DNA from 3 places in the Leucobacter sp. UCD-THU genome. Region 3 is predicted to be linked to each of the others. Evidence: predicted binding sites of a transcription regulator. Region 3 holds the regulator's gene; each other region holds the start of a gene.
What was found. Region 3 encodes LexA, which represses DNA repair genes until DNA is damaged. Its sites were predicted from a motif close to TCGAACANNTGTTCGA; they were not measured.
Positions count from the first base shown of each region.

Region 1: recA (recombinase RecA) is a predicted target of LexA. The motif match lies at 1,770-1,785, and genes of this name have one in related genera.
Region 2: ruvA (Holliday junction branch migration protein RuvA) is a predicted target of LexA. The motif match lies at 1,828-1,843, and genes of this name have one in related genera.

Region 1 is NZ_APJM01000029.1:20,537-30,590, reverse strand. Features, by position in the region: gene recA (recombinase RecA) at 477-1,550, opposite strand; gene H490_RS17540 (DUF3046 domain-containing protein) at 1,980-2,201, opposite strand; gene H490_RS17535 (helix-turn-helix domain-containing protein) at 2,208-2,528, opposite strand; gene H490_RS17530 (CinA family protein) at 2,685-3,245, opposite strand; gene pgsA (CDP-diacylglycerol--glycerol-3-phosphate 3-phosphatidyltransferase) at 3,242-3,838, opposite strand; gene H490_RS17520 (FtsK/SpoIIIE family DNA translocase) at 3,876-6,758, opposite strand; gene H490_RS17515 (lipid II:glycine glycyltransferase FemX) at 6,925-7,986, opposite strand; gene murJ (murein biosynthesis integral membrane protein MurJ) at 7,983-9,605, opposite strand; gene H490_RS17505 (lipid II:glycine glycyltransferase FemX) at 9,605-10,054, opposite strand, start outside.
Region 2 is NZ_KB714604.1:379,401-389,454, forward strand. Features, by position in the region: gene leuA (2-isopropylmalate synthase) at 1-1,732, shown strand, start outside; gene ruvA (Holliday junction branch migration protein RuvA) at 1,897-2,526, shown strand; gene ruvB (Holliday junction branch migration DNA helicase RuvB) at 2,523-3,542, shown strand; gene yajC (preprotein translocase subunit YajC) at 3,696-4,157, shown strand; gene secD (protein translocase subunit SecD) at 4,221-6,074, shown strand; gene secF (protein translocase subunit SecF) at 6,077-7,108, shown strand; gene H490_RS29230 (RelA/SpoT family protein) at 7,171-9,423, shown strand; gene H490_RS29235 (hypothetical protein) at 9,434-9,982, opposite strand.
Region 3 is NZ_KB714604.1:9,699-19,752, forward strand. Features, by position in the region: gene hflX (GTPase HflX) at 1-1,281, shown strand, start outside; gene metE (5-methyltetrahydropteroyltriglutamate--homocysteine S-methyltransferase) at 1,444-3,786, shown strand; gene H490_RS27590 (hypothetical protein) at 3,783-4,964, shown strand; gene H490_RS27595 (methylenetetrahydrofolate reductase) at 4,961-5,866, shown strand; gene lexA (transcriptional repressor LexA) at 5,961-6,620, opposite strand; gene H490_RS27605 (hypothetical protein) at 6,885-7,295, shown strand; gene H490_RS27610 (histidinol-phosphate transaminase) at 7,422-8,504, shown strand; gene H490_RS0116280 (DsbA family protein) at 8,604-9,614, shown strand; gene H490_RS27615 (cytochrome c biogenesis CcdA family protein) at 9,621-10,054, shown strand, end outside.

The DNA.
Region 1 (10,054 bases), on a different contig from region 3:
GTCGCACCCCGTCGTCGTAGGCCGAACTGCGGTCGTCTTCATCGTCGGCAGCGGCGGTCGCCTCGGCGCCCGGCTCGGCGTCTGCCACGCACGCTGCGTCGGCCCCGGGGGCAGAAGCGGTGCCGCCATCGCGGAACGCGTCCATGCTCACGATCGACTGCAGACGCGCACGGATCTCGGCGACCGCCGACGGCTCGGCCTCGGTCGTTCGAGGATCGCCGTCGCTCGACACCCGCGAGGGGCCGGAGACGCCGGGCGCATCAGACTGCTCGGGACCGGATTCCGGACGCTCGGGCTCGCGGTACTCATGCCCGCGTTCGCGCGGCGACTCCGACTGCGGTTCGGACGGCGTCTCACCCCAGCCGGGGCCCCCGAGCCGCGAACGCAGTTCGATGACCTCAGCCAGGTCGGCTCGGCTCGGAGACCCGCCCGCGGGCCGCTGCTCGGGCGGAGGCAGGAAACGAACAGCCACGGGTTCAGGCGCTGGCGCGCTGCTCGGGCTCGGCGAGCGGCGTCACCGCCGGGGCCTCGGGCTCAGCAGGTTCTTCGCTGCGCCCGTTGACGCCGAGCTTCGTGAGGATCTTCTCTTCGATCTCAGCCGCGACGTCGGGGTTCTGAATGAGGAAGCGGCGAGCATTCTCCATGCCCTGACCGAGCTGATCGCCGTCGTAGGTGAACCAGGCGCCGCTCTTCTTGATGAAGCCCTGCTCGACGCCGTAGTCGATGAGCGAGCCCTCGCGCGAGATGCCCACACCGTAGAGGATGTCGAACTCGGCCTGCTTGAAGGGAGGCGCCATCTTGTTCTTCACGACCTTGACGCGAGTGCGGTTGCCCACCGCGTCGGTGCCGTCTTTGAGCGTCTGAATGCGACGGATGTCGAGACGCACCGAGGCGTAGAACTTGAGCGCCTTACCGCCGGAGGTGGTCTCGGGGCTGCCGAAGAACACGCCCACCTTCTCGCGCAGCTGGTTGATGAAGATGGCGGTGGTCTTGGTGGCGTTCAGGCTGCCGGTGATCTTGCGCAGCGCCTGCGACATGAGTCGAGCCTGCAGACCGACGTGGCTGTCGCCCATCTCGCCGTCGATCTCGGCCTTCGGCACGAGCGCCGCGACGGAGTCGATGACGACGAGGTCGACCGAGCCCGAGCGGATGAGCATGTCGGCGATCTCGAGCGCCTGCTCGCCGGTGTCGGGCTGGGCCACGAGCAGCGCATCGATGTCGACGCCCAGCTTCTTCGCGTATTCGGGATCGAGCGCGTGCTCGGCGTCGATGAACGCGGCGATGCCACCCGCGCGCTGCGCATTGGCGATCGCGTGCAGGGTGAGTGTGGTCTTGCCCGACGACTCGGGGCCGTAGATCTCGATGATGCGACCCCTCGGCAGCCCGCCGATGCCGAGCGCGACGTCGAGGGCGACCGAACCGGTGGGGATCACCTCGACGGGCGCGCGCTCGACGCTTCCCATGCGCATGATCGCGCCCTTGCCGAAGTTCTTGTCGATCTGCGCGAGGGCCGCTTCGAGCGCCTTCTCACGATCCTTGGGTGCCCCCACGGGGGACTTGGGTGCTGCCATGATCTTGCTCCTTCGATGTGCGCGGCGGCGCCGCTCGACTGCTGCCTACCGACTGTCTCGACCCCGATGATGGGGCAGACAAGGCATCGATATCCGGTTGCTTCACACCTTAGGACGGACCACTGACATTCTTGGATCGAGCGGCGAGTCTGAGGATAAGTCGGCGAATCGGCTACCTGTGCACGAAGTTACCACGATTCGAACACATATTCGAAGCGCAAGGAGGCGCGTGTCGCGCCCAGTTGTGATTCGCCGCCGTGTGCGGCGCTTTCGCGCCCTGCGCGAACGCTGCCGCGTTTGCACAACGGACGCGCGTGTCGCGACCAGTTGCGATTCGCCGCCGCACGGCGCCCCTGCGCAGCACGACGCCGGGATCGGGATCGCGCTTCCGACCCCGGCGAACGCCCCTCAGTCGCGGGGCTCGAGCAGACCGCGGCCGTGGCGCCGCTCGAGCGGAACATCGAGGTCGACGCACAGCGCCGCCCAGACCTCGCGCGCCGGAACCCCGCGCTCGAGCGCCTCGGCCGGTGTGCCGCCGAGCGCGGCGAGCCAGTGATCCCGGATCAGCACTCCGGAGTAATCGTCGCCGAACTCGTCGGCGCAAGCGCGTCGGAACTCGCTCAGCTTCACGAAGGGTTACGACACCAGCTCGGGCGCGTAGCCCGACATCAACTCGGCCGGCACCGTATCCGGAACCCGGCCGGCGAGAGGCATCGACAGCCCCTCGACCACGGCGAGCCGCTCGCTCACCTCGCCCATGATCACGGACAGCGGCGTATCCAGCGCATCGGCGACCGCGGCGAGAATCTCGCTCGAGGCCTCCTTCTGGCCGCGCTCCACCTCGCTCAGGTAGCCGAGCGCCACGCTCGCATCACCGGCGACCTGTCGCAGCGTGCGCCCCTTCTGCAGCCGGAAGTCACGCAGCACGTCGCCGATCTCTTGACGCATCAGCACCATGTGAACCCTCCTTCACTGCATGACACGGGGTCATGCTCCACAATACCCGCTCATCGACAAGCCGCCACAGCGGGGACGCCCCTCCAGTGTGGAGGGAGTCACTGGGAATAACCCCGACACTACCGCGCCTATTCCTGAAACTTTGCTGAACTTGAGTCAGTCCGACTCAAGTTCCGATGCGCCGAGCTCGCCGACGAGCAGTTCGAGAGCCGCCGCGACAGAGCCATTGCGGATCTCGCCGCGGTCCCCCGAGAGCGAGTACTCCACCGAGCGGGCCCGGTCGCCGAGGCACAGCCCCACCCACACGGTGCCGACCGGCTGGCCCGTCTGCGGGTCGGGTTCGGGACCCGCGACGCCGGTGGTCGCCAGGCCGATATCGGCGGACTCCGGTTCCGCCCCGTCCGCGCGGGGCACTGCGCAGAGCTCACGCACGCCCCTGGCCATCTGACGCGCCACCTCGCCGTCGACGGGGCCCTTCTCTCGCAGCAGTTCGTCGTCGACTCCGAGCACGGAGTGCTTCAGTGCGGTGTCGTAGGCCACGACCCCGCCCGAGAAGACCCGCGAAGAGCCGGGCACTGACACGAGCGCGTCGGCGAGCAGCCCGCCCGTGAGCGACTCGGCGACGGCGATGCGCAGCCCCCGCGCCGCCGCGATCTCGACCACCGCCCGGGCGAGCTCGCCGCCGGCGCCGGGCGAGCCCTGGCCGATGGGCTTCACGAGCGGACCCGCTTCGCGCGCATGAAGGCGACCACGTAGTCGACGCCGCTGATGATCGTGAGCGCGACCGCCGCCATCATGGTGATCACGTTCGCCCAGTAGGCCACGGGGGCGGCCGGCCCCAGCACCCCGGCGAGGGGCAGCAGGGCGAGTGTGATCGCGACGGCCTGCACGACCGTCTTGAGCTTGCCCATCCAGGCGGCAGCGACCACCACGTCGTGCGCGATCATGAGGCGGTGCACGGTGATGCCGATCTCGCGCACCAGCACCACGATGGTCACCCACCACGGCAGCTCGCCGAGGATCGAGAGCCCCACGAGCGCGGCACCCGTGAGCGCCTTGTCGGCGATCGGGTCGAGCAGCTTGCCGAGGTCGGTGATGAGACCGCGGGATCTCGCGAGGTGCCCGTCCCACGCGTCGGTCGCGATCGCGAGCACGAAGAACACCGCCGACGCCCAGCGCAGCGGGCCGCCCTGACCGCCGTCGGCCAGCAGCATCCAGAGGAAGAACGGCGTCGCGATGCTGCGCGCCACCGTGATGATGTTCGGGGCGTTCCAATTGCTCGGCTTCGCCGGTGAATCCTGTGCGGTCATCTCTTCCTCGTGTTCGCTCGCGACCGGCGGTCCCGGCTCATTCTCGGCCCGTCAGCTGCCAGGCGTCCTCGTCGTCGTCGCCGTCGACCTCTTCGAGCGTGGCCTGGTACTTCGCCACCGGGTCGTCGTAGCGATCGTCGCCGAAACCGTCGGACTCCGTGAGCGGTTCGATCACATCGGTCGCGGCGTCGTGCTCCCCGGCATTCGCCTCGGGGCTGGCCGCGGCGGCGGGGGCCGCCTGGGGGCGCTCCGGTGCGGCTGCGGGCTGCTGGAAGGGGGCCGGAGCTGCGGGGCCTCCCTTGATGCGGGCGATCACCTCGGGCAGCTGCTCGGGCGAGACGAGCACGTCTCGCGCCTTCGAACCCTCGGAGGGACCCACGATGTCGCGCGACTCCATGAGGTCCATGAGCCGGCCGGCCTTCGCGAAGCCGACGCGCAGCTTGCGCTGCAGCATCGAGGTCGAGCCGAACTGCGAAGTGACCACGAGCTCGATAGCCGCGAGCAGCACCTCGAGGTCGTCTCCGATGTCTTCGTCGATCTCCTTCTTCTCGGCGACCTGCGCCACGTCGGGCCGGTACTCGGGCTGAGCCTGGGCCTTGACGTGGGCGACCACCTTCGCGATCTCGGGCTCCCCCACCCAGGCGCCCTGCACGCGCATCGGCGTCGACTCGCCGTTGAGCAGCAGCAGGCCGTCGCCCTGGCCGATGAGGCGCTCGGCGCCCACCTCGTCGAGGATGACGCGGGAGTCGGTGCCCGACGCCACCGCGAACGCGTAGCGGCTCGGAACATTCGACTTGATCACGCCCGTCACCACGTTCACCGACGGGCGCTGCGTCGCGAGCACCAGGTGGATGCCCGCGGCACGGGCGAGCTGGGTGATGCGCTGGATCGAATCCTCGACGTCGCGGGGCGCCACCAGCATGAGGTCTGCGAGCTCGTCGACCACCACCAGCAGGTACGGGTACGGCTTGAGCACGCGCTGGCTGCCCTCGGGCAGCACGATAGACCCGGAGCGCACGGCCTCGTTGAAGTCGTCGATGTGGCGGAAGCCGAAGCTCGCCAGATCGTCGTAGCGCATGTCCATCTCTTTCACGACCCACTGCAGCGCCTCGGCCGCCTTCTTGGGGTTCGTGATGATGGGGGTGATGAGGTGGGGCACGCCCTGGTAGACGGTGAGCTCGACGCGCTTCGGATCGACGAGCACCATGCGCACCTCGGCGGGGGTCGCCCGCATGAGGATGCTCGTGATCATCGAGTTGATGAAGCTCGACTTGCCCGAGCCGGTGGCGCCGGCCACGAGCAGGTGGGGCATCTTAGCGAGGTTCGCGACGACGAAGCCGCCCTTCACGTCTTTGCCGACGCCGATGGTCATGGGGTGCGCGCTGCGCTGAGCACGGCTCGAGCGCAGCACGTCGCCGAGGGCGACGTTCTCACGATCCTTGTTGGGGATCTCGATGCCGATCGCGCTCTTGCCCGGGATCGGAGAGAGGATGCGCACCTCGTTCGACGCCACCGCGTACGACAGGTTCTTCGACAGCGCCGTGACCTTCTCGACCTTGACACCCGGCCCGAGCTCGACCTCGTACTGGGTGACGGTCGGGCCCCGGGAGAACCCGCTCACACGCGCGTCGACCTTGAACTCCTCGAACACGCGCGCGATCGCGGCCATGATCTGGTCGTTCGCCTCGGTGTGGGTCTTGGGGGCGTCGCCCGTCGCCAGCGTGCCCTGGTCGGGCAGCAGGTACTCGCGCTGCGCCGGATCGTGAGGAGGCGCGACCGCGAACGGCGCCGCGTCTGCGACCTCGGGCAGCTGTGAGGTCGGTGCGGGCTCGGCGGCCGCCGAGAAGTCGTCCCACGAATCGTCGCCCAGCCCCGACGCCCGCGTCGCGCCCGCGGCCTCCACGGCCGCCTCGGCCTGCTCGAGTTCGTCGAAGAGGCCCGCCGGGAACGGGTCGGCGGCGTCGGGGGCGAGCGCGGACTCGAAGGCGCCCTCGCTCTGCGCGTCGGGGGCGCTCGGCTCGAGCGCGGAGTCGAGCGCAGACTTGTCGTCGGCGTACTCGGGGTCTTCTTCTCGACCGGAGGCGTTGCGCCGCCACCACGGCAGCGAGCCGTCGCCCGTCTCGGTCTCGCTCTCGAGATCGAAGAGCGCCTGCTGCGACTCCTTGTCTCGGCGGCGCGACTTCGCCGGGCGCTCGTCGGTCTGGGCGTCGGCGCCCTCGGTCACACCGAACAGGAACTCGTACGCCTCGTGCAGCCGCCGCACGATGCGCCCCGGAGGCGTCTTCGTGACGATGAGCACCGAGAAGAGCAGCATCAGCGACAGCACCGGGGTCGCCACCCACACCGTCAGCGCGAGCAGAGGCGCGCCCACCATCCAGCCGAGCAGCCCGCCCGCCTCGGCGAGCGCCGGCATGCCCTGGCTCGGGATCGGCCGCCCGCCGTAGATGTGGGACAGACCGGCGACGCTCATGATCGCGATGAAGAGGCCGATCGCGATGCGGCGGTTGTCGTTGACGCTCGAGGGGTGGTTGAACAGCCACAGCGCGAAGCCGACCATGATGATCGGAAGCCCGAACGCCACCCGGCCGAAGAGGCCGCCGAACGACCATGCGTCGAGCTGCACGGCCACCGGCTGGCCGATCATGAACCACTCGACCACGGCGCCCGCGACGGCGAGCAGCATCAGCAGCAGCGGGATGCCGTCGCGTCGATCCTCGGGGGCGAGAGGCTCGAGACGGAAGGCGCGCGCCGCGCCGCCGATCGCGTGGGCGAGGCCGTTCCAGGCGCGCACGATCCCGTTCTCGCGGGGCTCGGGCTCGGCGAGCACCCGCGTCTTCGCGGTGGCACGGGACGACCCGGCGCGGGATCCCCGTGCCGTGGTCTTGCCCGATTTTTCGCGCGACGAAGTTTTGCTGGCCATGCTAAAAGGGTACGTTCGACCGCCGACATTCGCGACGTGACGCTCCGAGGTGCCCCGTTTCGCCGCCGTGGGCGGCACTGCGGGCTACGCCGACGCTCCGCGTCGTCGCAACGCCCGCTACCCCTCGCTCCGCTCCGTAGGCTGCCGCCGTGGGCGGCACTGCGGTCTACGCCGACGCTCCGCGTCGTCGCAACGCCCGCACCGCCTTCTTCACGAGCGGCAGGCCCTCGGTCCAGACCCGGTAACCCGGCCCCGGCCGGTCCCACGACCCGGCGAGCAGGTTCTCGTGCGAGGCCCAGCCCTTCTTGAACGTGGTCACGCCGTCGTTGATGAGGCCGCCGAAGTCGTAGCGCTCGATCCCGAGCCGCTTCATCTCGCGGATCACGTGCCACTTGAGCGCGTAGTTCGCGCGCAGCCGCTGCCCGGTCTCGTCCATGCCGCCGTAGAGCTCGAAGGCGGTGCGCGCCGACTTCGCCATGAACAGGAACGCGACCGGCCGCTCCTCGACGTACGCGGCCCACACGGGCGAATCGTCGCCGAGCATCGTGAACGCGTCGTGGTAGTAGGAATCCTCGTGCAGGCCGAAGTCGGCGCGCTCGCTCGTCTGGCGGTAGACCTCGAGGCACTCGTCGAGCTGCGCGATCGTCTCGACGGGCCGGATCGACAGCGACTCCTCGCGGCCCGCCTTGCGCACGTACTGGCGGTGCTTCTTCGACATGTCGGCGAGCAGTTCGTCCTCGGAGCGCCGCAGGTCGAGGATCAGGGTTCTCGCGGGCAGCACCGGGGTCTTCGCCTCGCGCCAGCCGCCCGAGAGCGGGAAGACTTCCGCGTCCTCGTCGGGCTCGATCGACACCGCGACGGCCCGCCGGGAGCCGTGCACGTGTGCGGCGACGGCGTCGGCCACCTCGGCGGGCGCGGGCTGCGCGGCCGGGAGATCGGGATCCCCCGCCGCCGACTCGCCCCAGGCGTGCGCGAGGACGGGGCCGCGGGGGGCGTAGACGAAGCCGCCGAGCGGCCCGGGCAGGGTGCGGGTCAGCAGCTGGCAGGCGCCCACCACGTCGGCGGAGGCGCCGGATCCCGAGCGCACGAGCACGCGCTCGGCGCTCCAGCGGTGCGCCGATTTGAGTTCGCCCCAGCCCCACAGCTGCAGCGGATGCCCGCCGAGGCGCTTGACGGTCGAGTCCCAGAGCTCCCGGTCGGTGCAGGGGGTCACGGTGAGGGAGGTCACGAACGGTTCCTTCCGAGTTTGCGTGAGACGAAGCCGGTGAGTTCGGCGAGTTCGGGCGAGCGCAGCAGACGGAGCGCGACCACGTAGACGGCGGCGACGATCCCCGCCACCGCGGCGGCGAACGGGATCGCGAGCACCGCGTCGTACGCGGGCACGGCGAGCCGCAGCAGCCACGTCGCGAGCAGGCCGAGCGCCACGGCCGGAACCGCGGCGAGCACGAACTTCACGAGACTCTGCGCGATCCGGCGGCCGTCGATCGAGCCGATCTTGCGTCGCAGCAGCCACGTGGCCAGCAGCGCCTGCACGATCGTGGCGAACGACCACACCACGGCGAACAGCATGCCGACCTTCGCGGGCGGGGCGAGCAGCAGCAGCAGCGACAGCGCGATGACGAGTCCCATCTGCACCGAGGTGAAGAGGAACGGGGTGCGCGTATCGGAGAGCGCGTAGAAGGCGCGCTGCACGATGAACAGGAAGCTGTAGGCGGCGAGGCTCACCACGTACGCCTGCAGCGCCTCCGAGAACTGATCGACCTGCAGCGGCGTCGCGCCGAAGTTGATGATGCGCGCCACGAACGGCGCCGCCGCGAACACGGCCGAAGCGGCGAGCACCATGACGAGCGCGATCTGCCGGGCCGAGGCCGAGAAGTCCGCGACGAACTCGGCCATGCGACCGGTCTGTCCCCACTCCGAGAGCCGCGTGAAGTAGGCCGTGGCGAGCGAGACCGCGATCACCGAGTGCGGCATCATGAAGATGAGCCAGACGTTCGCCATCGCGCTCGTCGAGGGGCCGGCCCCGGTGCCCGTCGCGACGATGTTGTTGGTGACGAAGCCGCCGAGCTGCATCACGGTGATGGTCGCGAGGCTCCAGCCCGCGATGCGGGCGGTGTGGCCGAGGCCCATGCCCTTCCACTTGAAGTCGGGGCGGTAGCGGATGCCGGCCTTGCGCCACGAGACGAACAGGATCAGCGCCTGCGCCGCGACGCCGAGCGTGGCGCTGCCCGCGAGCACGCCGATCGAGAGCGCGTCCCAGTCGACGACCGAGCGCAGCCCGCCGGTCGGGTCGGCCCCGAACATCAGCATGAACACGATGATGCCGGCGATCGCGATGACGTTGTTCAGCACGGGCGCCCAGGTGAACGGCCCGAACACGCTGCGGGCGTTCAGCACCTCGCCCAGCACGGTGTAGAGGCCGTAGAACACGATCTGCGGCAGGCACCAGTAGGCGAAGGCGGTCGCGAGGGCGAGCTGCTCGGGGGGCCAGGCCATCGCGGTGAGCCACACGATCCAGGGCGCGGCGAGCATCGCGAGCACCGTGATGCCGAACATGCCCACCGAGATGAGCGTGAGGATCTTGTTGATGTAGCCGGCGCCGCCGTCGGGGTTCTTCGCGGCCTTCACGATCTGCGGCACGAGCACGGCGTTGAGCATGCCGCCGAGCAGGATCATGTAGAGCGTGTTGGGCAGCAGGTTGCCGTTCTGGAACGCGTCGGCCGAGACCGAGCCGACCGATCCGATCGCGTAGGCGAGCAGCATCGCCTTCGCGAGCCCGAGGATGCGCGACACCATGGTGCCGGATGCCATCACCGCGCTCGCGCGCATGAGTCCCGCAGCGGCCATCAGTAGTACGGGTCCTTCCGGATCGCGAGCGAGGCGCGGCGGGCGAGACGGTCGCCGAGCGTCGCCCACAAGCGGTACGCCGCGGGCTTCAGCGGCAGGTCGAACGCCCCCGCGTAGTCGGTGATGTCCGGCGAGAAGGAGCGTTTGAACTGTCCCACGCCGTGGAGGGGGTGCTCTCGGTCGTCGGCGCGAGCCGCGGGCGGCGCACCGCAGAGGTCGTGGGCGACCGCGCCGCGCTCGTGAGCCCAGCGGATCACCTCCCACTGTAGGGCGTGCGAGGCCCCGTAGGCCGTCTTCGCGCGCACCGAGGCGCCGTCCTTGTAGGTGGTCTTCGCGCCGAGCGCCATCGCGTAGGCGCCGGCGATGAGCTGGGGGCGGCCGTCGGCGTCGTCGCGGTGGGCGAGGAACATCTGGCCGGATCCGGCGCGCTCGAACGACTGCCAGAACTC
Region 2 (10,054 bases), 370 kb from region 3:
GATCATCGCGGTCGACCTGCCGGACCGCACGTGGCCCGCGAAGCGCATCACCGAGGCCCCCCGCTGGTGCGCCGTCGACCTGCGCGACGGCAATCAGGCGCTCATCGATCCCATGAGCCCCGAGCGCAAGCGCATCATGTTCGACCTGCTCGTCAAGATGGGCTACAAGGAGATCGAGGTCGGGTTCCCCTCGGCCAGTCAGACCGACTTCGATTTCGTGCGGCAGCTCATCGAAGACGACGCGATCCCCGGCGACGTCACCATCCAGGTGCTCACCCAGGCGCGCGAGCACCTGATCAAGCGCACCTACGAGTCGCTCGTCGGCGCCAAGCAGGCCATCGTGCACCTCTATAACTCCACGAGCATCCTGCAGCGCGACGTGGTGTTCCGCTCCGACCGCGAGGGCATCAAGGAGATCGCCACCGAGGGCGCGAAGCTCTGCCGGGCGAGCGAGTCGATCTGCGCGGGCACCGACATCTACTACGAGTACTCGCCCGAGTCGTACACCGGCACCGAGCTCGAGTACGCGGTCGAGGTGTGCAACGACGTGCTCGAGATCTTCGAGCCCGCGCCCGAGCGCAAGGTCATCATCAATCTGCCCGCCACGGTCGAGATGGCGACCCCGAACGTCTACGCCGACTCGATCGAGTGGATGAGCCGCCACCTGAACCACCGCGAGAACGTCATCCTCTCGCTGCACCCTCACAACGACCGCGGCACGGCCATTGCGGCGGCCGAGCTCGGCTACATGGCAGGTGCGGATCGCATCGAGGGGTGCCTCTTCGGCAACGGGGAGCGCACGGGCAACGTCGACCTCGTCGCCCTCGGCATCAACCTGTTCACCCAGGGCATCGACCCCCAGATCGACTTCTCCCGCCTCGACGAGGTGCGTCGCACCGCCGAGTACTGCAACCAGCTGCGGGTGCCCGAGCGCAGCCCGTGGGCCGGCGACCTCGTCTACACGGCGTTCTCGGGTTCGCATCAGGACGCCATCAAGAAGGGCTTCGAGCGCATGGCGCAGGACGCCGAGGCCGCGGGCACGGCGATCGACGACATCGAATGGGCCGTGCCCTACCTGCCCGTCGACCCGAAGGATCTGGGGCGCTCCTACGAGGCGGTCATCCGGGTCAATTCCCAGTCGGGCAAGGGCGGCGTCGCCTACCTGCTGAAGACCGACCACAACCTCGACCTGCCGCGCCGGCTGCAGATCGAGTTCAGCGCGGTGGTGCAGGGGCTCACCGACAGCGAGGGCGGCGAGGTCTCGAGCGACGAGATCTGGCGCATCTTCCAGGACGAGTACCTGCCCACGACCGACTCGTCGTTCGAACGCTGGGGCCGCTACGAGCTGTTCCGGACCGCGTCGACGAGCGCGGGCGACGGGGTGACCGAGCTCACCGTCGACTACCGCGACGGCGAGGGGGAGCATCAGCTCACCGCCCGCGGCAACGGCCCGGTCGACGCCTTCATCACGGGCATCAACGAGAACGGCCACGCCGTGACGCTGTTCGACTACGTCGAGCACGCGATGAGCTCGGGCGGCGATGCCGTCGCCGCCGCCTACGTCGATCTCGAGGTCGACGGCCAGCGGCTGTGGGGCGTGGGCGTCGACCCCGATACCACGCGCGCGACGCTCAAGGCGATCGTCTCGGCTGTGAACCGGGCGGTGCGCAGCCGGAACGCGGAAGGTTCCGCCGCCGGCGTGTCCCGCACGGCGGCGGCCCACGGCGCGTAGAGCGGTGCGGTGCGGACCTCGCGGGAGCGCGAGGCCCGCACCGGTGCAGTCGGTGAGACCGCCGCCGAGGCGCCATGCCGGCATGCATCGGTCGTTCGTAGATATATTCGAATGATCGGTGTGGCGCGAGCCCCTCCGTCCGATGCGCACTCTAGGCTGGGTGCGTGATTGCTTCGATAAGCGGGCCCGTGCTCGCGTCCGGCGCCGGTTGGGTCGTCGTGGGTGTCGGCGGGATCGGCATGCGCGTGGAGATGCCCAGCGGGCGCGTGTCCCAGGCCGTCGTCGGCGACGAGGTCTCGCTGCACACCTCGCTCGTGGTGCGCGAGGACTCGCTGACCCTGTTCGGCTTCGCCACGCAGGACGAACTCGACGTGTTCGGTCACCTCATCGCCGTCTCGGGCGTGGGACCGCGCAGCGCGCTCGGAGTGCTCTCGTCGTTGAGCCCCGCCGAGATCGCCCGCGCCGTGGCCGCGGAGGACGAGAAACCGTTCCGCAAGGTCTCGGGCATCGGCCCCAAGACGGCGAAGCTGATCGTCGTCTCGCTCGCGGGCAAGCTTCCCGAGTCGGCCTTCGCCGATGCGGGCGCTCCCGACACGGCCCCCGGCGACCCGGTGCAGCGCGCCGCCGACGCAGTCAGCGAGGGCCTGGTCGGCCTCGGCTGGTCCGAATCGGATGCCCGCCAGGCCGTGCAGGACGCCCGCGACGCCGGAGCCCCCGACGACCATGCGGGTCTGCTGCGGGCCGCGCTCGCACTGCTGCAGGCCGCTCGCAGCGGAGCCGGAGCACGCCGATGACGGGGGAGCTCTCGCCTCAGGCGTCGCCGTCCGAGCAGGGGTACGAGGGCGCGCTGCGCCCGTCGACGCTCTCGGAGTTCGTCGGCCAGTCGAAGGTGCGCCGCCAGCTCGGGCTGCTGCTCGACGCCGCGACCATGCGGCAGCACACCCCCGACCACATCCTGCTCGCGGGCCCGCCCGGACTGGGCAAGACCACGCTCTCGATGATCGTGGCCTCCGAACTCGACAAGCCGCTCCACCAGACGTCCGGCCCCGCGATCCAGCACGCCGGCGACCTCGCAGCCGTGCTCTCCGCCCTCACGCCGGGAGAGGTGCTGTTCGTCGACGAGATCCACCGCATGGCGCGCAGCGCCGAGGAGATGCTCTACCTCGCGATGGAGGACTTCAAGGTCGACATCATGGTGGGCAAGGGCGCCGGCGCGACGTCGGTGCCGCTCGAACTCGCCCCCTTCACGCTCGTGGGCGCGACCACTCGGGCGGGTCTGCTGCCCAATCCGCTGCGCGACCGTTTCGGTTTCACCGCGCATCTCGAGTTCTACTCCGACGACGAGCTCGCGAGTGTGGTCCGCCGCGCGGCCGGCCTGCTCGACTTCGCGCTGTCGGAGCAGGGCGTCGACGAGATCGCCCGGCGATCCCGGGGCACCCCTCGTATCGCCAACCGGCTGCTGCGCCGAGTGCGCGACTACAGCCTCGTGCACGAGACGCCCGGCGACACCGCCAGCGTGCAGGCGGCACTCGCCCTCTACGACGTCGACCAGCACGGCCTCGACCGTCTCGACCGCGAGGTGCTGCGCGCGGTGGTCGAACGGTTCTCGGGAGGGCCGGTGGGCCTCTCGACGCTCGCGGTCTCGGTGGGCGAGGAGGCCGAGACGATCGAGGCGGTCGTCGAGCCCTTCCTCGTGCGCACCGGTCTGCTGACCCGCACCCCTCGCGGCAGGGTGGCGACACGGCTGGGCTGGGAGCACGTGGGCGTCGCGCCGCCCGGCGCTCCGAACGGCGCGCCCACGCTCATCTGAGGCGCCGGGCCGCTGCCCGCTCCCTGAGAGCCAGCCGTACGGCTTCGTCGGATGAGGCCTTCCGTTCGTCGGGTTTTCCAGCCGAAGCACGGTAGGCTTATGAAATCTGTGCCTCGCGGCTCCATTTCCGGACCGCCCATCGAAAGGACTCTCGTGGCTCTCGACCCGATCAGCATTCTCATGTTCGGACTCATCGCAGTTCTGATCTTCTTCATGTTCCGCAACGGCAAGAAGCGTCAGCAGGCGATGCAGGAGCTGCAGAACGGCCTGCGCCCCGGCGCCGAGGTGATGCTGCAGTCGGGCATCTTCGGCACCATCGAGTCGATCGACGAGGAAGAGAATCGCGCCGTCGTGCGCAGCGGCACCAGCACGCTGGTCGTGCACCGCAACGCCATCTCGCAGGTCGTCACCCCGGTCGAGAGCACCGACGCCGACGAGCCGATCGCCGGTTCCTTCGCCCCCGACGACGATCCCGAGTTCGGCGAGCGCCTCGCCAAGGGCGTTCCCGGCGAGCCCGCCACCGGTGCCGACGCCGCTGAGGGCAGCGCCGACTCGACCGAGACCGAGCGCCCCGACGCCGACGACCAGACCGACGGGCAGGCTCCCAAGGCCTGATCCGCGCGCCGCGGGAGGGGACCGCGGCACCTTCCACTTCACCCATAGAGAAAGCAGTAAGTCTTGGCGTCCACACCCGCGGTGCGGAGGGCTCGTCGCTCCCTCGTATTCCTCCTGGTCCTCATCGTCGGCCTTGCGGGCCTCATCACCTACGGGGTGTTCCGCAGCGATGCGACATGGACGCCCAAGCTCGCACTCGACCTGCAGGGCGGCACGCAGATCCTGCTCGCAGCCGAGCAGACGGACGGCCAGGCGGTCAGCGGCGAGCAGCTGCAGCAGGCCGTCTCGATCATCCGCCAGCGCGTCGACGCCGCCGGCGTCTCCGAGGCCGAGATCACCACGCAGGGCGGCCAGCACATCTCGGTGTCGATCCCCGGTAAGGCCGACGAAGCCACGCTGCAGCGCATCGAGGCCTCGGCGAAGCTCGACTTCCGCCCGGTGCTCGCCACGGGCATGGGTGTCGACCTCGAGCAGCTGCAGCAGCAGGCCGAGGGCGACGACGCGGCGGCGACCCCCGAGGGCGAGACGGCCGACGCGGAGGACTCGTCGGATGCCGCTGCCGCCGACGAGCAGTCGTCCGAGACGACCGCGACCGACGAGCAGGCCGACGACGCCGAGACGGCCGACGACGCCGCTGCCGACGCGGGCGACGTGGATCCCGATCCGCTGCCCACCGAAGCCGGCGACATGGCCTGGATCACCCCCGCGCTGCAGCAGCAGTTCGACGCGTTCAGCTGCGACTCCGAGGCCGCGCTCGACACCCGCGAAGCGGCGGCCGACCGACCCCTCATCACCTGCGACGACGCGGGCATGGAGAAGTTCATCCTCGGCCCGGTCGAGCTGAGCGGCGATGTCATCACCGACGCGGTCGCGCAGATGGGCACCACCAACACCGGTGCGACGACCGGCGAGTGGGTCGTGCAGATCACCATGAACAGCCAGGGCGCCGATACCTTCGGCAAGATCAGCACGCGCCTCTACGGTGCTGCCGAGCCTCAGAACCGCTTCGCCTTCGTGCTCGACGGCAGCGTGCTCTCGGCTCCCACCATGAACGGCCAGATCCTCGACGGACGCCCCTCGATCAGCGGCAGCTTCACGCAGGAGTCCTCGCAGGCGCTCGCCGATCAGCTCAAGTTCGGCGCACTGCCGATGGACTTCACCGTGCAGAGCCAGGAGGACATCTCGGCGACGCTCGGCACGAACCAGCTGCAGGCGGGCCTGCTCGCCGGTCTGATCGGCCTGCTGCTCGTGGTCGTCTACTCCATCTTCCAGTACCGGGCCCTCGGTTCGCTCACCATCGCGTCCCTCGCGATCGCCGCGGTGCTCACCTACCTGCTGCTCACCTTCTTCTCGTGGAGGCAGGGCTACCGGCTCTCGCTCGCGGGCGTCGCGGGCATCATCGTCGCGGTCGGCTTCACCGCCGACTCCTTCATCGTCTACTTCGAGCGCATCCGCGACGCGCTGCGCGACGGGTTCAGCATCGAGAGCGCGGTGGAGCACGGCTGGAAGCGGGCCTTCCGTACGGTGCTCGCCTCGGACGGCGTCAACCTGCTCGCCGCGGTGATCCTCTTCATCCTCGCGGTCGGCAACGTGAAGGGCTTCGCGTTCACGCTCGGCCTCACGACGCTCGTCGACGTGCTCGTGGTCGCGCTCTTCACGCACCCGATGATGACGCTGCTGGCCCGCACCCGCTTCTACCGCTCGGGCCACCCCGCGTCGGGTCTCGATCCCCAGCGCCTCGGCGCGGTGTACCGAGGCCGCGCCCAGTTCCGCGAGCCTGTCATCGCCGCCAAGGGCGCGGGCAAGAAGAACGCGCGCAGCCAGAAGGAGGCCGAGCGCCGGCAGACCATCGCCGAGCGCAAGGCGGCGGAGCAGGGCATCTCGCTCGAGACCGCCAACACCGGAAAGGAGAGCTAAGCATGGCTCGCTCATTCGCCGAATTCGGCAACGCTCTCTACACCGGCGAGAAGTCGATCGACTTCGTCGGCAAGCGCAAGATCTGGTACGTGATCTCGATCGTGCTCATCGTGCTCTCGGTGCTCGGGCCTCTCGCCCGCGGCGGATTCAGCTTCGGCATCGAGTTCACGGGCGGCAGCCAGTTCCAGGTGCACCTCTCGGAGCAGGGCGACCGCGATCCGGCGCTCGCCGAGGAGGCCGTCGCCGACGTGCTGCCCTCGGCGGCGCCCCGCGTGACCCAGCTCGGCCCCACCGACATCCGCGTGCAGACCGAGGCGCTCGACGAGAACGAGAACCGCGCGGTGACGACGGCGCTCGCCGAGGCCTACGGGGTCGGCGAGGACGAGGTGACGTACTCGTACATCGGCCCGGCCTGGGGCCAAGACATCACCCGACAAGCGGTCATCGCCCTCTTCGTCTTCCTGCTCTTCGCGGCCCTCGTCATGGCGATCTACTTCCGCACCTGGAAGATGTCGCTCGCGGCCATCATCGCGCTGCTGCACGACCTCGTGATCACGGCGGGCATCTACGGCATCTCCGGCTTCGAGATCACGCCGGCCGCCATGATCGGCTTCCTCACGATCCTCGGCTACTCGCTCTACGACACCGTCGTGGTCTTCGACAAGATCCGCGAGAACACCTCTCCGGGCGAGCTCAACGACCGCCGCACCTTCGCGGAGTCGGTCAACCTCGGCGTCAACCAGACGCTCGTGCGCTCGATCAACACCTCGGTGGTCGCCCTGCTGCCGGTCGCGTCGATCCTCTTCATCGGGGCGTTCGTGCTGGGGGCGGGCACACTGCGCGACATCTCGCTGGCGCTGTTCATCGGCATCCTGGTGGGCGCCTACTCGACCATCTTCATCGCGGCACCGGCCTACGCGCACCTGCGCGCGGGGGAGCCCGGGATCAAGCGTCACGACGAGAAGGCCCTGCGCTCCCGCAAGCCCGCGACCAGCGACGCCGACGAGCAGAACGGAGCTCCGATCGGCGCCTAGCGGCTGGTTCGTGGGAATGACCTCTCGTGGTGTAACGTTCAAACATTCGAGGGAGGTCTGAGGTGGCCACGAACGACGTAACGCAGCAGAGCGGCGCGACGGCGCTGCGTCGGCTGGTGCCCCGGATCTTCTCCCGCGGCACCTCTCCCGGCGCCGTCGACCAGCTGGTGCGCACGGTGCGCGGCAACTATCCTCGCGCCGATCTCTCCGTGATCGAACGCGCCTACACCGTGGCCGAGCGCGCCCACCGGGGGCAGAAGCGGCGCAGCGGCGAGCCCTACATCACCCACCCCATCGCGGTGGCCCAGATCCTCGCCGAGCTGGGGGTGGCCCCCGTGGCGATCGCCGCGGCGCTGCTGCACGACACCGTCGAAGACACCGAGTACACGCTCGAGCAGCTGACCGAGGAGTTCGGCGATGAGATCGCCATGCTCGTCGACGGCGTGACCAAGCTCGACAAGGTCAAGTACGGCGACTCCGCGCAGGCCGAGACGGTGCGCAAGATGGTCGTCGCGATGTCGAAGGACATCCGCGTGCTCGTGATCAAGCTGGCGGATCGCCTGCACAACGCGCGCACCTGGGGCTTCGTGCCGGGCGACTCCGCCAAGCGCAAGGCGCAGGAGACCATCGAGATCTACGCGCCGCTCGCCCACAGGCTGGGCATCCAGTCGCTGAAGGCCGAGCTCGAGGACCTCTCGTTCGCGGTGTTGAAGCCGAAGCTCTACGCCGAGATCGAGAACCTCGTGACGCAGCGCAACCCGCAGCGCGACGAGCTCGTCGGCCGCGTGATCAGCTCGATCGACAACGATCTGCGCGAGGCGAAGATCCGCGGCGAGGTGACGGGCCGGCCCAAGGAACTCTATTCGATCTATCAGAAGATGGTGGTGCGCGGCCGAGATTTCGACGACATCTACGACCTCGTCGGCATCCGCGTGCTCGTGAACTCGATCCGAGACTGCTACGCGGTGCTCGGAGCCGTGCACGCGCGATGGACGCCGATCCCGGGCCGCTTCAAGGACTACATCGCGACGCCGAAGTTCAACCTGTACCAGTCGCTCCACACCACCGTGATCGGCCCCGACGGCCGGGCGGTGGAGATCCAGATCCGCACGGTCGAGATGCACCAGCGCGCCGAGTACGGCGTGGCCGCGCACTGGAAGTACAAGCAACGCCAGCAGGGGCAGCAGGCGCCGGGCTCGAGCGACATGGCCTGGCTCGCGCACATCTCCGATTGGCAGGCCGAGACCGAAGATCCCAGCGAGTTCCTCGACGCGCTGCGGTTCGAGATCGGCGCCAAGGAGGTCTACGTCTTCACCCCGAAGGGGCGCGTCATCGGGCTGCCCGCCGGCGGTACCCCGGTCGACTTCGCCTACGCCGTGCACACGGAGGTCGGGCACCGTACGATGGGCGCGCGGGTGAACGGCCGCCTCGTGTCGCTCGAGACACCGCTGCAGAACGGCGACGTCGTCGAGGTGTTCACGTCGAAGGATCCGAACGCCGGCCCGAACAAGTCGTGGCTCGACTTCGTGAAGAGCAAGCGGGCGCAGAACAAGATCCGTCAGTGGTTCACGAAGGAGCGCCGGGAGGAGGACGCCGAGAGCGGCAAAGTCGAGATCACCAAGGCCCTGCGCAAGCAGGGGCTGCCGCTGCACCAGGTGATGAACTCCGACGGCCTGCAGCAGGTCGCGCTGCAGCTGCGGTACGCCGACGTGACCGCCCTCTATGCCGCGGTGGGAGCAGGGCACGTGTCGGCCCAGTCGGTGGTCGAGAAGGTCACCGCGCTGCTGTTCGACGAGCAGACCTCGACAGAACCCGCCCTCGCGACGCTGCCCATCATCGAGGCGCCCCGCGCGAGCAAGGTGGCCGATTCGAGCGGCATCGTGGTGAAGGGCGCCTCGGGCGTGCTGGCGAAGCTGGCCAAGTGCTGCACGCCCGTTCCTGGCGACGAGGTGATGGGCTTCGTGACGAAGGCGGACGGCGTATCGGTGCACCGCGTGGACTGTCACAACTTCCAGAACCTGCGCGAGCAGCAGGATCGAGTGGTCGAGGTCGAGTGGGCTCCGTCGACGAAGAGCGTGTTCCTGGTGCAGATCCAGATCGAGGCGCTCGATCGCGCGGGTCTGCTCTCGGACATCACCCGCTCGCTCTCGGAGCACCACGTCAACATCCTCTCGGCCTCGGTGAACACCTCCACGTCGCGTCTGGCGATCAGCAAGTTCGTGTTCGAGATGGCGAACTCCACCCACCTCGATCACGTGCTCAACGCCGTGCGCCGCATCGACGGCGTCTACGACGTCTACCGCATCACCAACTGACGGCGGCCCCTCACACCGCGTCGAGGCGCCCGAGCGCGACGCAGCGGTACTGCGCCCGCCCGTTCACGAGTCTCGCGCGGATCTCATCGGCGCCTCCGGCGACGAGCGGGAGCAGCAGCCGCACCGCCACTCGGCGCCGCGGTTCGAAGGCGCCGGGCGTGCGCAGCAGGTCGCAGACGGTCTGGGCGGGCCCGGTGACGCGCAGGCCGGGATCGAAGACGTGCAGCGCCTCGTCGGGGTAGACGAACTGGTGCAGGGCGAGATCGGGGCCGCGGCGCCGCAGCGGTGGGCGACGTCCGCCGAGCGTCGAAAACTCGAGCGGGCGCCCCGGATCGCGACAGGCGCCCCACACCCAGGCGGCCGTCAGCCGCACAGCGACCCGATCCGGGGTGAGCCAGGGGCCGAGGGCCGAGGCGCGTACCCGCGGGGTGTCGGGCCAGCCCGCTCCGCGCACACCGGGCCCGCAGCCCACGAGGCTGCCGCGCAGTCGCTCGGCCGAGCGCACCGCCGGGGGCCAGCGGTCGAAGCGGGGGAGCAGGGGAGGCGCGGAAGCGGTCATGCCTCAATGCTCGACGCCGGAGCCTGGAAAGACCAGGCCCCGGCGTTGAATGTGGATAACTCGCTCGGATCG
Region 3 (10,054 bases):
CGGCAGCTGCGCCTCGAGAACGCCGTGCTCATCGGCGTCTACACGGGCTCCGCCCGACACGGGCTCGAGGAAGCCGAGAACTCGCTGCGCGAGCTCGCCGCACTCGCCGAGACGGCGGGCGCCCGCGTGCTCGACGGCCTGCTGCAGCGCCGGGCGCACCCGGACCCCGCGACCTATCTCGGCAAAGGCAAGGCGCAGGAGCTCGCCGAGCTCGTCGCCGCCGTCGGCGCCGACACGGTCGTGGCCGACACCGAGCTGGCCCCGAGCCAGCGCCGAGCGCTCGAAGACGTGGTCAAGGTCAAGGTGATCGACCGCACCGCGGTGATCCTCGACATCTTCAGCCAGCACGCGAAGAGCCGCGAGGGCAAGGCCCAGGTCGAACTCGCTCAGCTCGAATACCTGCTGCCGCGCCTGCGCGGCTGGGGAGAGTCGATGTCGCGGCAGGCCGGCGGCCAGGTCGGCTCGGGCGGTGCGGGAATGGGCTCCCGCGGCCCCGGCGAGACCAAGATGGAGCTGGACCGCCGCAAGATCCACACCCGCATGGCGAAGCTGCGCAAGCAGATCGCCGGTTTCGCCCCCGCCCGCGACGCGAAGCGCGCGAACCGCAAGCGGGGCGAGGTGCCGTCGGTCGCGATCGCCGGCTACACGAACGCGGGCAAGTCGAGCCTGCTGAACCGTCTCACGGGCACGCAGGAGCTCGTGCAGAACCAGCTCTTCGCCACACTCGACACGGCCGTGCGCCACGCCGAGACGGCCGACGGGCGCCGCTTCACCTACGCCGACACCGTCGGCTTCGTGCGCAACCTGCCCCACCAGCTGGTCGAGGCGTTCCGGTCGACCTTCGAGGAGGTGGGCGAGGCCGACGTGATCCTGCACGTGGTCGACGGGTCGCACCCCGACCCCGCCGCCCAGCTGCGCACCGTGCGCGATGTGATCGCCGAGGTCGACGCGCAGGGCATCCCCGAGATCGTGGCCTTCAACAAGGCCGATCTACTCGACGAATCGCAGCGGCTCGTGCTGCACGGCCTCGCCCCCGACGCCGTGTTCGTCTCGGCGCGCACCGGCGAGGGCGTCGAGGAGCTGCGGCGCCGGATCGACGCGGCGCTGCCGGTTCCGGATCGCGAGGTCACCGTGGTGGTGCCCTACGACCGCGGCGAGCTCGTGGCCGAGCTGCACGAGCGCAACCGCGTGCTGTCGACGGAGTACGTCGAGCAGGGCACGCGGGTGCGCGCCTACGTGACGGGCGAGATGCTCGCGAAGCTCGACCCGTACCTGGCGTAGGCGGAGCCTTCGGGGCGGACGCCGACTCGAAGGCTGTAACACTTCGTAGTTCATACAGCGCAACATGCGCACTCCACGTCGGCGGTGCGGGATAGCGTGTGGGTGACCGGGCGCGGATCGCACCCGGTCGCGCACCCCACGTTCCCGAACCGAAGGACCCGCATGTCCGCAACGACGCCCCTGCCCAACGCCACGATCCTCGGGTACCCGCGCCTCGGCCGCCGCCGCGAGCTGAAGCGGGCCATCGAGTCCTACTGGAAGGGCAGCACGAGCGAGGGCGAGCTCCTCGAGACGGCTCGGGAGCTGCGCGCCGCGACCCGCTCGCGCCTCGTCGAGCTCGGCCTGCCCGCAGCGGGCGGCGCGGTGCCCGAGAGCTTCAGCTTCTACGACCAGGTGCTCGACGCGACGCTCGCGCTCGGCGCGATCCCGGGCCGCTTCGCCGACGTCGCGGCGCGCGAGGGCGCGAGCGACCTCGACGTCTACTTCGCGCTCGCGCGCGGCGACAAGGACCACCAGCCGCTCGAGATGACCAAGTGGTTCGACACGAACTACCACTACAGCGTTCCCGAGATCGACGAGCGCACCCCGTTCGCGGCGAACGCGGCCTCCCTCGTGGCCGGCGTCGCCGAGGCCGCGCAGCAGGGCGTCGAGCCGCGCCCCGTGCTCGTGGGCCCCGTCACCTACCTGCTGCTCGCGAAGGCCTCCGACGACGCCGGCGAGGGCTTCCGCCCCATCGATCGCCTCGACGAGGCGGTCGCGGTCTACGCCGAGCTGCTGAGCGCGCTCGCCGCCGCCGGCGCCTCCTGGGTGCAGCTCGACGAGCCCGCACTCGTCTCCGACTCGCTCTCGGTGCCGCGCGAGCAGACCCTCGCGCTCGTCGAGCGGGCGTACGGCGCGCTCGGCGCGGCGCCCGCGGCGCAGCGTCCGCAGATCCTGCTGACCGCGCCCTACGGCGACTCCTCCGGCGCGCTCCTGCGCCTTGGCGCGCTGCCCGTCGAGGCGGTGCAGGCCGACCTCGTGCGCGGCACACTGCCGATCGAGGCCCACGACTCCGGCGAGCTCGCGCGGGCGTTCGAGGGCACGCAGCTGGTCGCCGGTGTCGTCGACGGCCGCAACATCTGGCGCACCGATCTGCGCCAGTCGTTCGGCACCGCCGAGGCTCTGCAGCGCTCGGGCATCGCCGTGGTCGTCGGCACCTCCAACAATCTCCAGCACGTGCCGCACGACGTGAACGACGAGACCAAGCTCGACGAGCGCCTGAAGTCGTGGCTCGCCTTCGCCGACCAGAAGGTCGAGCAGGTGGCGATCCTCGCCCGCGGCCTCTCCGAGGGCTCCGCTGCCATCGAGGCCGAGCTGGCCGAGGTCGACCGGGTGCTCGCGGACCGCGCATCGGCCCCCGGCGTTCGCGTCGACGGCGTCCGGGATCGCGTCTCCGCCGTCGGCGAGGCCGATCGCAGCCGCGCCTCCGAGGGCGACCGCCGCGACGCGCAGAGCGCGCTCGGCATCCCGAGCCTCGCGACCACCACGATCGGCTCCTTCCCGCAGACCACCGAGATCCGCAAGGCCCGCGCCGCCTTCACGCGCGGCGAGATCGACCAGCAGGCCTACGACGGCTTCCTCCGCGAGGAGATCGAGCGCGTCATCCGGCTGCAGGAGCAGATCGGGCTCGACGTGCTCGTGCACGGCGAGGCCGAGCGCAACGACATGGTGCAGTACTTCGCCGAGCTGCTCGACGGCTTCGCGGTCACCGAGCACGGCTGGGTGCAGTCGTACGGCACCCGCGCCACCCGCCCCTCGATCCTGTGGGGCGACGTCTCGCGGCCCGCCCCCATGACGGTCGCGTGGTCGGCCTACGCGCAGTCGCTCACCGATCGCCTCGTCAAGGGCATGCTCACGGGCCCCGTCACGATCCTCGCCTGGTCGTTCGTGCGCGACGACCAGCCGCTCGCCGACACCGCGAACCAGGTGGCGCTCGCGCTGCGCGACGAGATCGACGATCTCGTCGAGGCCGGCATCAAGATCGTGCAGGTCGACGAGCCGGCGCTGCGCGAGCTGCTGCCGCTCGACGCCGACCGCCAGCCCGCCTACCTCGACTGGTCGGTGGGGTCGTTCCGTCTCGCGACGAGCGGGGCGGCCGCCGAGGTGCAGATCCACACCCACCTCTGCTACTCCGAGTTCGGCGAGATCATCGACGCGGTCGACGGCCTCGACGCCGACGTGACCTCGATCGAGGCGGCCCGCAGCCGCATGGACGTGGTCGAGCCCCTCGGTGATCACGGCTACTCGCGCGGCATCGGCCCGGGCGTCTACGACATCCACTCGCCCCGCGTGCCGAGCGTCGAGGAGCAGACCGAGCTGATCCGCATCGCCGCGAGCCGCATCCCCGGCGAGCAGCTGTGGGTGAACCCCGACTGCGGGCTCAAGACGCGCGGCTACGAAGAGACCGTGGAGAGCCTCACGAACCTCGTGCGGGCGGCTCAGGCGGTGCGCGAAGGAGCGGTGTGACGCTGCCCGACTCGCGGGCGCCGCAGCCCGGTGCGGCGGCGCCCTGGCCGAGCGATCGGCTCCCCACCGAGCCCGTCGGCTCGCTGCCGCGCCCGGCGCGGCTGCAGCGCGCGGTGCTCGACGCCGAGACGGGGCTCGCCTCGCAGGCCCAGCTGCGCGCCGAGCAGGATCTCGCGGTGCGCGACACCCTCGACCGCCTGGCGGCGACCGGCTCGCCGATCATCTCCGACGGCGAGCAGCGCAGGCACAGCTTCGCGAGCTATCCGCTCGGCACCGACGAGGTCGAGGAAGGGCCGGTCTTCGCGGTGTTCGCCGACGGCCACCACCGGGTGATCCCGAGCCTCGCAAGCGCACCGTTCGCCTTCCGCGCGTGGGCCGCCGATGACGTGTCGGCGGCTCGCGAGCTGACCGACCTGCCGCTCAAGCAGGCCGTGATCTCGCCGTCGATGCTGTCGCTCATGGTGCCCGATGCGGGCCTCGGCGACTACTCGCGCGACGACTTCCTGAACGACGTGGTCGACGGCTGCGCCGACGACATCGCGCGCTGCTTCGCCGCGGGCGCCTCCCGCGTCACGATCGACTTCACGGAGGGGCGCCTCGCGCTGCGCCGTGATCTGCGCGCCCCGTGGGCCGGCCCCGAAGCGCTGGGAGGCTTCATCGAGCTCATCAACCGGGTGCTGGATCGCCTCGAGCCGCGGCAGCGCGCCGCGGTGGGCGTGCACACCTGCCCCGGCAACGACAACGACTCGGCGCACAGCGCCGACATCGACTACGCCGAGCTGATCCCCGAGCTGTTCCAGATCGAGGCGGGGTACTTCCTGGTGCAGGCCGCGGGGGAGAAGGATCCGGATCGTGTCGCCCGTCTCGTCGGCGGTCAGCTGCGCGGACGGGCATCCCGCGGGCGCGCCCCGCGCGTGCTCATCGGCGTGACCAACCCCACCCATCCGAGGCTCGAGACGGCCGAGCAGATCCGCGACCAGCTCGTGCGGGCGGCGCGCTTCGTGCCGCCCGAGCTGCTCGGCTCTACCGACGACTGCGGGTTCTCGCCCTACCTCATCGACGAGAAGCCGCGGCACGGCTCGCCCGACTTCGCCCGCGACGTGGCCTTCGCCAAGATCGCCGCTCGGGTGCGGGGCACCGAGCTGGCGTCCGAGGCCCTGGCGGGAGCGGCGTCGTGAGCCCGCTGCCGCTCGCGGGCAGCGCGCCCACCCGCGCCCGCTTCTCCTTCGAGGTGTTCCCGGCGCGCAGCGGCGCCGCCGCCCTCGCCCTCGGGCACGCCGTGCAGCACCTCTCCGCAGCCGGCCCCGACTTCATCTCGGTCACCTACGGGGCGAACGGGTCCAACCGCGACGCGTCGCTCGACCTGCTGAAGTACCTGCGCGATCACACCGACGCACTGCCGCTCGCACACCTCACCACGGTCGGTGAGAGCCGCGATGCGGTGCGCGAGACGATCCACCGCATCATGGACGCCGGCGTGCACGACTTCCTCGCCCTGCGCGGCGACCCGCCGCGGGGGCTCGACGAGCACGACCCTGCGGTGACGGGATCCCTGTCGTCGCTCGAGCTGGTCGATCTGGTCGCCGAGGCCCGCGCCGAGCGACCGCCGCTCACGAGCGTCGGGCGCACCGCCGTGGCCGCGTACCCGAACGGGCACCCGCTGTCGCGATCGCGTTCGCAGGACATCGAATGGCTCATCGAGAAGCAGGAGGCCGGCGCGCAGTTCGCCGTCACGCAGCTCTTCTTCCGGGCCGAGGAGTACCTCGGCTTCGTGGGCGACGCCCAGAGCGCGGGGCTGCGGATCCCCGTGCTGCCCGGGCTCATGCCGGTCTCGACGAGTGCGCAGCTGCGCAAGGTCGCGTCGCTGGCGGGTCGCCCGGCCCCCGAGGGGCTGGAACGGGCACTCGAGGAGGCCGGGGGATACGCGCCCGAGCTGGGCGTGGAGCACACGGTCGACCTCGCACGCGCGCTGCTCGCCGGGGGAGCCCCGTCGGTGCACCTCTACACCTTCAACCGGCACGAGCAGGTGCTGGCCGTGCTGCGCGAGCTGCAGCTGCTGACGCCGGATCCGATCGGCTGAGGGTACGGCAGCGCCGGGCGCTCCCGCGGCGTTCGGCCGCTCGCCACCGCGTGCCGACGCCGGGCCGGGGGCGGCCCCGGCCCGGCCTGCGCGATCAGACGGAGCGGAAGACCGCGACGACGCGGCCGAGCACCTCGGCGTGGTCGCCGAGGATCGGCTCGAACGCGCTGTTGCGCGGCAGCAGCCACGTGTGGCCGTCGCGGCGGCGGAAGACCTTGACGGTCGCCTCGCCGTCGAGCATCGCCGCGACGATGTCGCCGTTCTCGGCCTCGCGCTGCTGGCGCACGACCACAAAATCGCCGTCGCAGATCGCCGCATCGATCATGGAGTCGCCCACCACGCGCAGCATGAACAGCTGGCCGTCGCCCACGAGCTGCCGGGGGAGCGGCACGATCTCCTCGACCTGCTGGTCGGCCGTGATCGGCACGCCCGCGGCGATCTGCCCGACCAGGGGCACGTAGGCGGCTTCCTCGACCTGCTGCGCGGGGGCGTCGGCGATGGCCGCGCTCGTGCTCGCCAGCTCGACGAGGATCTCGAGTGCTCGGGGCCGGTTCGGATCGCGGCGGATGTACCCGCCGAGCTCGAGGCGGCTGAGCTGGTGGGTGACGCTCGAGAGCGAGGAGAGCCCGACGGCGTCGCCGATCTCGCGCATGCTGGGCGGGTAGCCGCGAGTGTCGACCGAGCGCGCGATGCACTCGAGGATCGCCTGCTGCTTCTCGCTGAGGGGCTTCCGGGAGTGGGGAGCGTCGCTCATCGCTGTCCTTTCCGAGGCCCGAGGGCGGTGGCGGGAGGGTCGGATCCATGAATGTCAGTGGTTGCTGATTCAGTGATGCCGTTGCTCGAAACCATAGCCGCTGCATTCGAACACCGCCAAACAAGTGTTCGAGTGTCGCGGAAAAGATCGAAACATGTGTTCGAAGATCTTGCTTGCGGTTTCGATTCATCGAAGATATATTCGAAACAGATGTTCGCCCCGATGTGATACTCGCGGCGGCGCGGAAGAACAGGAGAGACCACCATGAGCGCACAGGCGGTTCTGCAGCACGAGTCGTACGAGGTTCGCCCCCCGAAGGCGAACGCGAAGCTGCGCCTCACGCGTCGCGGGCGAGTGGTCTTCGGATCGCTGGCCACCGTGATGGTCGCGGGCCTGCTCGCGCTGGCGGCGACGTTCGCGGGCCCCCAGGCCTTCGCGTCGGAAGAGGGCGCTTCCGGCCAGCAGTTCCACTACGTGGTCGTGCAGCCCGGTGCTTCGCTCTGGTCGCTCGCGACCGAGCTCGACCCCGAGGCCGACCCGCGCGACCTGGTCGCCGAGATCGTGCAGCTCAACCAGCTCGACGGCTCTGGCATCGAGGCGGGCGAGGCGATCGCGGTGCCGCTGCGGTACTCCGACAGCCCCGCGGTGTTCGGGGCCGACGAGCTCGATGCGTGAGGGTGTGAAGCCTGAGCGATCGAAGCGTGCGCGTTCGAAGGCGTCCCGGGCGCACCCACTAGGTTCCGACCCTGCGCGCCGGCCTCGCGAGCCGGCGGCGCCCCGGGGAGGTTCTAAACTGGTGCGGTGACCAGCCTGAGCGATCTCCCTCTCCGCGCCAACCTCGTCGGCAAGCAGCCCTACGGGGCTCCCCAGGATCCCGTGCCGGTGAGCCTCAACGTCAACGAGAACACGCATCCGATCCCCGAGCGCGTGGTCGCCGACATCGTGGAGTCGCTCGCGCAGGCGGTTCACGGAGTGAACCGCTATCCCGACCGCGAGTTCACCGAGCTGCGCGAGGCCCTGGCCGGTTATCTCGGCCATGGCCTGACCGTCGAGCAGCTGTGGGCGGCGAACGGCTCGAACGAGGTGCTGCAGCAGATTCTGCAGGCGTTCGGCGGCCCCGGGCGCTCGCTGCTGAGCTTCACGCCCACCTACTCCATGTACCCGCTGCTCGCCTCGGGCACCGACACGGAGTGGATCGCCGTTGCGCGCCCCGCCGACTACGCCCTCACCCCCGAGCTCGTGGTCGGCGCCCTGCGCGAGCACCGGCCCGACATCGCCATCCTGTGCGGCCCCAACAACCCCACCGGCACGCCGCTCGACCGCGAGGTGATCCTCGCCGCCTATGAGGCCTTCGACGGCATCCTCATCGTCGACGAGGCCTACCACGAGTTCGACGCGCAGCGCGAGAGCGCGGTCGCGCTGCTGCCCGGCCGCCATCGCCTGCTCGTCTCGCGCACCATGAGCAAGGCCTTCGCCTTCGCCGGCGTGCGCCTCGGATATCTCGCGGCAGACCCCGCCGTGATCGACGCCCTGCGCCTCGTGCGACTGCCGTACCACCTCTCCGCGCTCACGCAGGCCGCGGCTACCGCCGCCATACGCCACTCCGACGAGATGCTCGCCACCGTCGCCGACATCCGCGATCAGCGCGATCGGCTCGCCGCCGCACTCGTGCAGCTCGGCTACGAGGTGCACCCGTCCGGCGCGAACTTCCTGCTGGTCGGCGGCTTCGACGATCCGGCAGCGGTCTTCGAGTCGCTGCGCGCGCAGGGTATCCTGATCCGCAACCTCGGCATCGAGGGGCACCTGCGCATCACCGCCGGGACCGAGAGCGAGACCACCGCCGTGATCGAGGCGATCGCGGCGCTGACGCCGACTGCGCGCTGACGCCCGCCCTGCCGCGTGGACGGCCGCCTCGACGCGGAGAGCGTGCGCTTCAGATACAAGTGACAGCTATCTTCCGTGCGTGCGGATAGGATCGAGGCGATGTCTCAGCACGAACACGACGGCGCGAGCGACGCCGAGAACGCCCCGGGCGCGGGCGACGCCCCCACGAGCGAGGGCCTCGCCGCCGATACCGCGCAACGCGCCGACGCGTCGGGCTCGGTGTCGACCGCTCGGTCCGTCGAGGCCGGCGAACCGCTCCCCGCCGGGCCGGCCGAACCGGCGCCGGTCGCCGTCGCGGCGGCCCCGCGTCGGCGAGGGGCGGCCGAGACCCTCGACCGCCGCGCGCTCGAGCGGCGCTACCGCCTGATGCGCAACCTCGTCGTGCTGCTCGTGGCGCTCGTCGTGGTGCTCGGCGGCGTCTCGGTCTCGCAGCTCGTGCAGCTGCAGAGCGCGGAGACCGTCGGCGCAGCGGCCTCCGCGACCGGCGCGTCGGCCGAGGCGGGTGCCTCGGCGCAGCCCGGCGAAGCCGGCAGCTGCCCCGCGCCCGAGCGCCGCGAGCCGAACGACCCGATGGCGCTCGGCGACGTCGACGCCCCCGTGGTGATCGCCGAGTGGACCGACTTCCGCTGCCCCTACTGCGGCGTGTTCTCGCGCGACACCCTGCCGACGCTGATCGAAGAGTACGTCGACACCGGCAAAGTGCGACTCGAGGTGCACGACGTCGACTTCATCGACGGCGACGTCTCCGCGCGGGTGGCGGTGGCCGCGCGCGCGGCCGGGGAGCAGGATCGCTACTTCGAGTACCTCTTCGAGGTCTACGACGCGATGCACCAGGAGCGCCCCGAGATCACCGACTCGTTGCTCGTCGACTACGCGAAGCAGGCGGGCGTGCCCGACATCGCGCGTTTCACCGCCGACCTCGACAGCTCCGAGCTGCTCGCCGAGCTGCGCGCCAGCAGCGCGCAGGCCAAGCAGCTGGGCGTGGGATCGGTGCCGTTCTTCGCCGAGACCGACGGCTGCCAGGTGCTGCAGGGCGCGCAGCCGATCGAGCAGTTCCGCGGCTTCCTCGACAGCGCGGTCGCCGCTGCCGAGCAGGGCCGCGGCGAGTAGCGCGAGGTGGAGCTCACCCTGCTCGGCGCCTTCCTCGGCGGCGCCCTGACCCTGCTCAGTCCCTGCTCGGCGATGCTGCTGCCCGCGTTCTTCGCCTACGCGTTCAGCAGCCCGGGTGCACTGATCGCGCGCACCGGCGTCTTCTTCCTCGGCCTCGCGACCTCGCTCGTGCCGCTCGGGCTGCTCGCCGGCACCGTGGGCGCTTGGGTGACGCTGCACCGGGACGGTCTCATGACGGCCGCGGCGATCGTGGTCATCGTGCTGGGCGTCGCGATGCTTCTCGGCGTGCGACTGCCCGCCATGACGCGCCAGCGCGGCGCGAAGAGCACCTCGATCGCGTCGGTCTACGCGCTCGGCACCGTGTACGGACTCGCCGGAGTGTGCGCGGGGCCGCTGCTCGGCGCAGCACTGACGATGGCCGCCTACGGCGGCAACGCGCT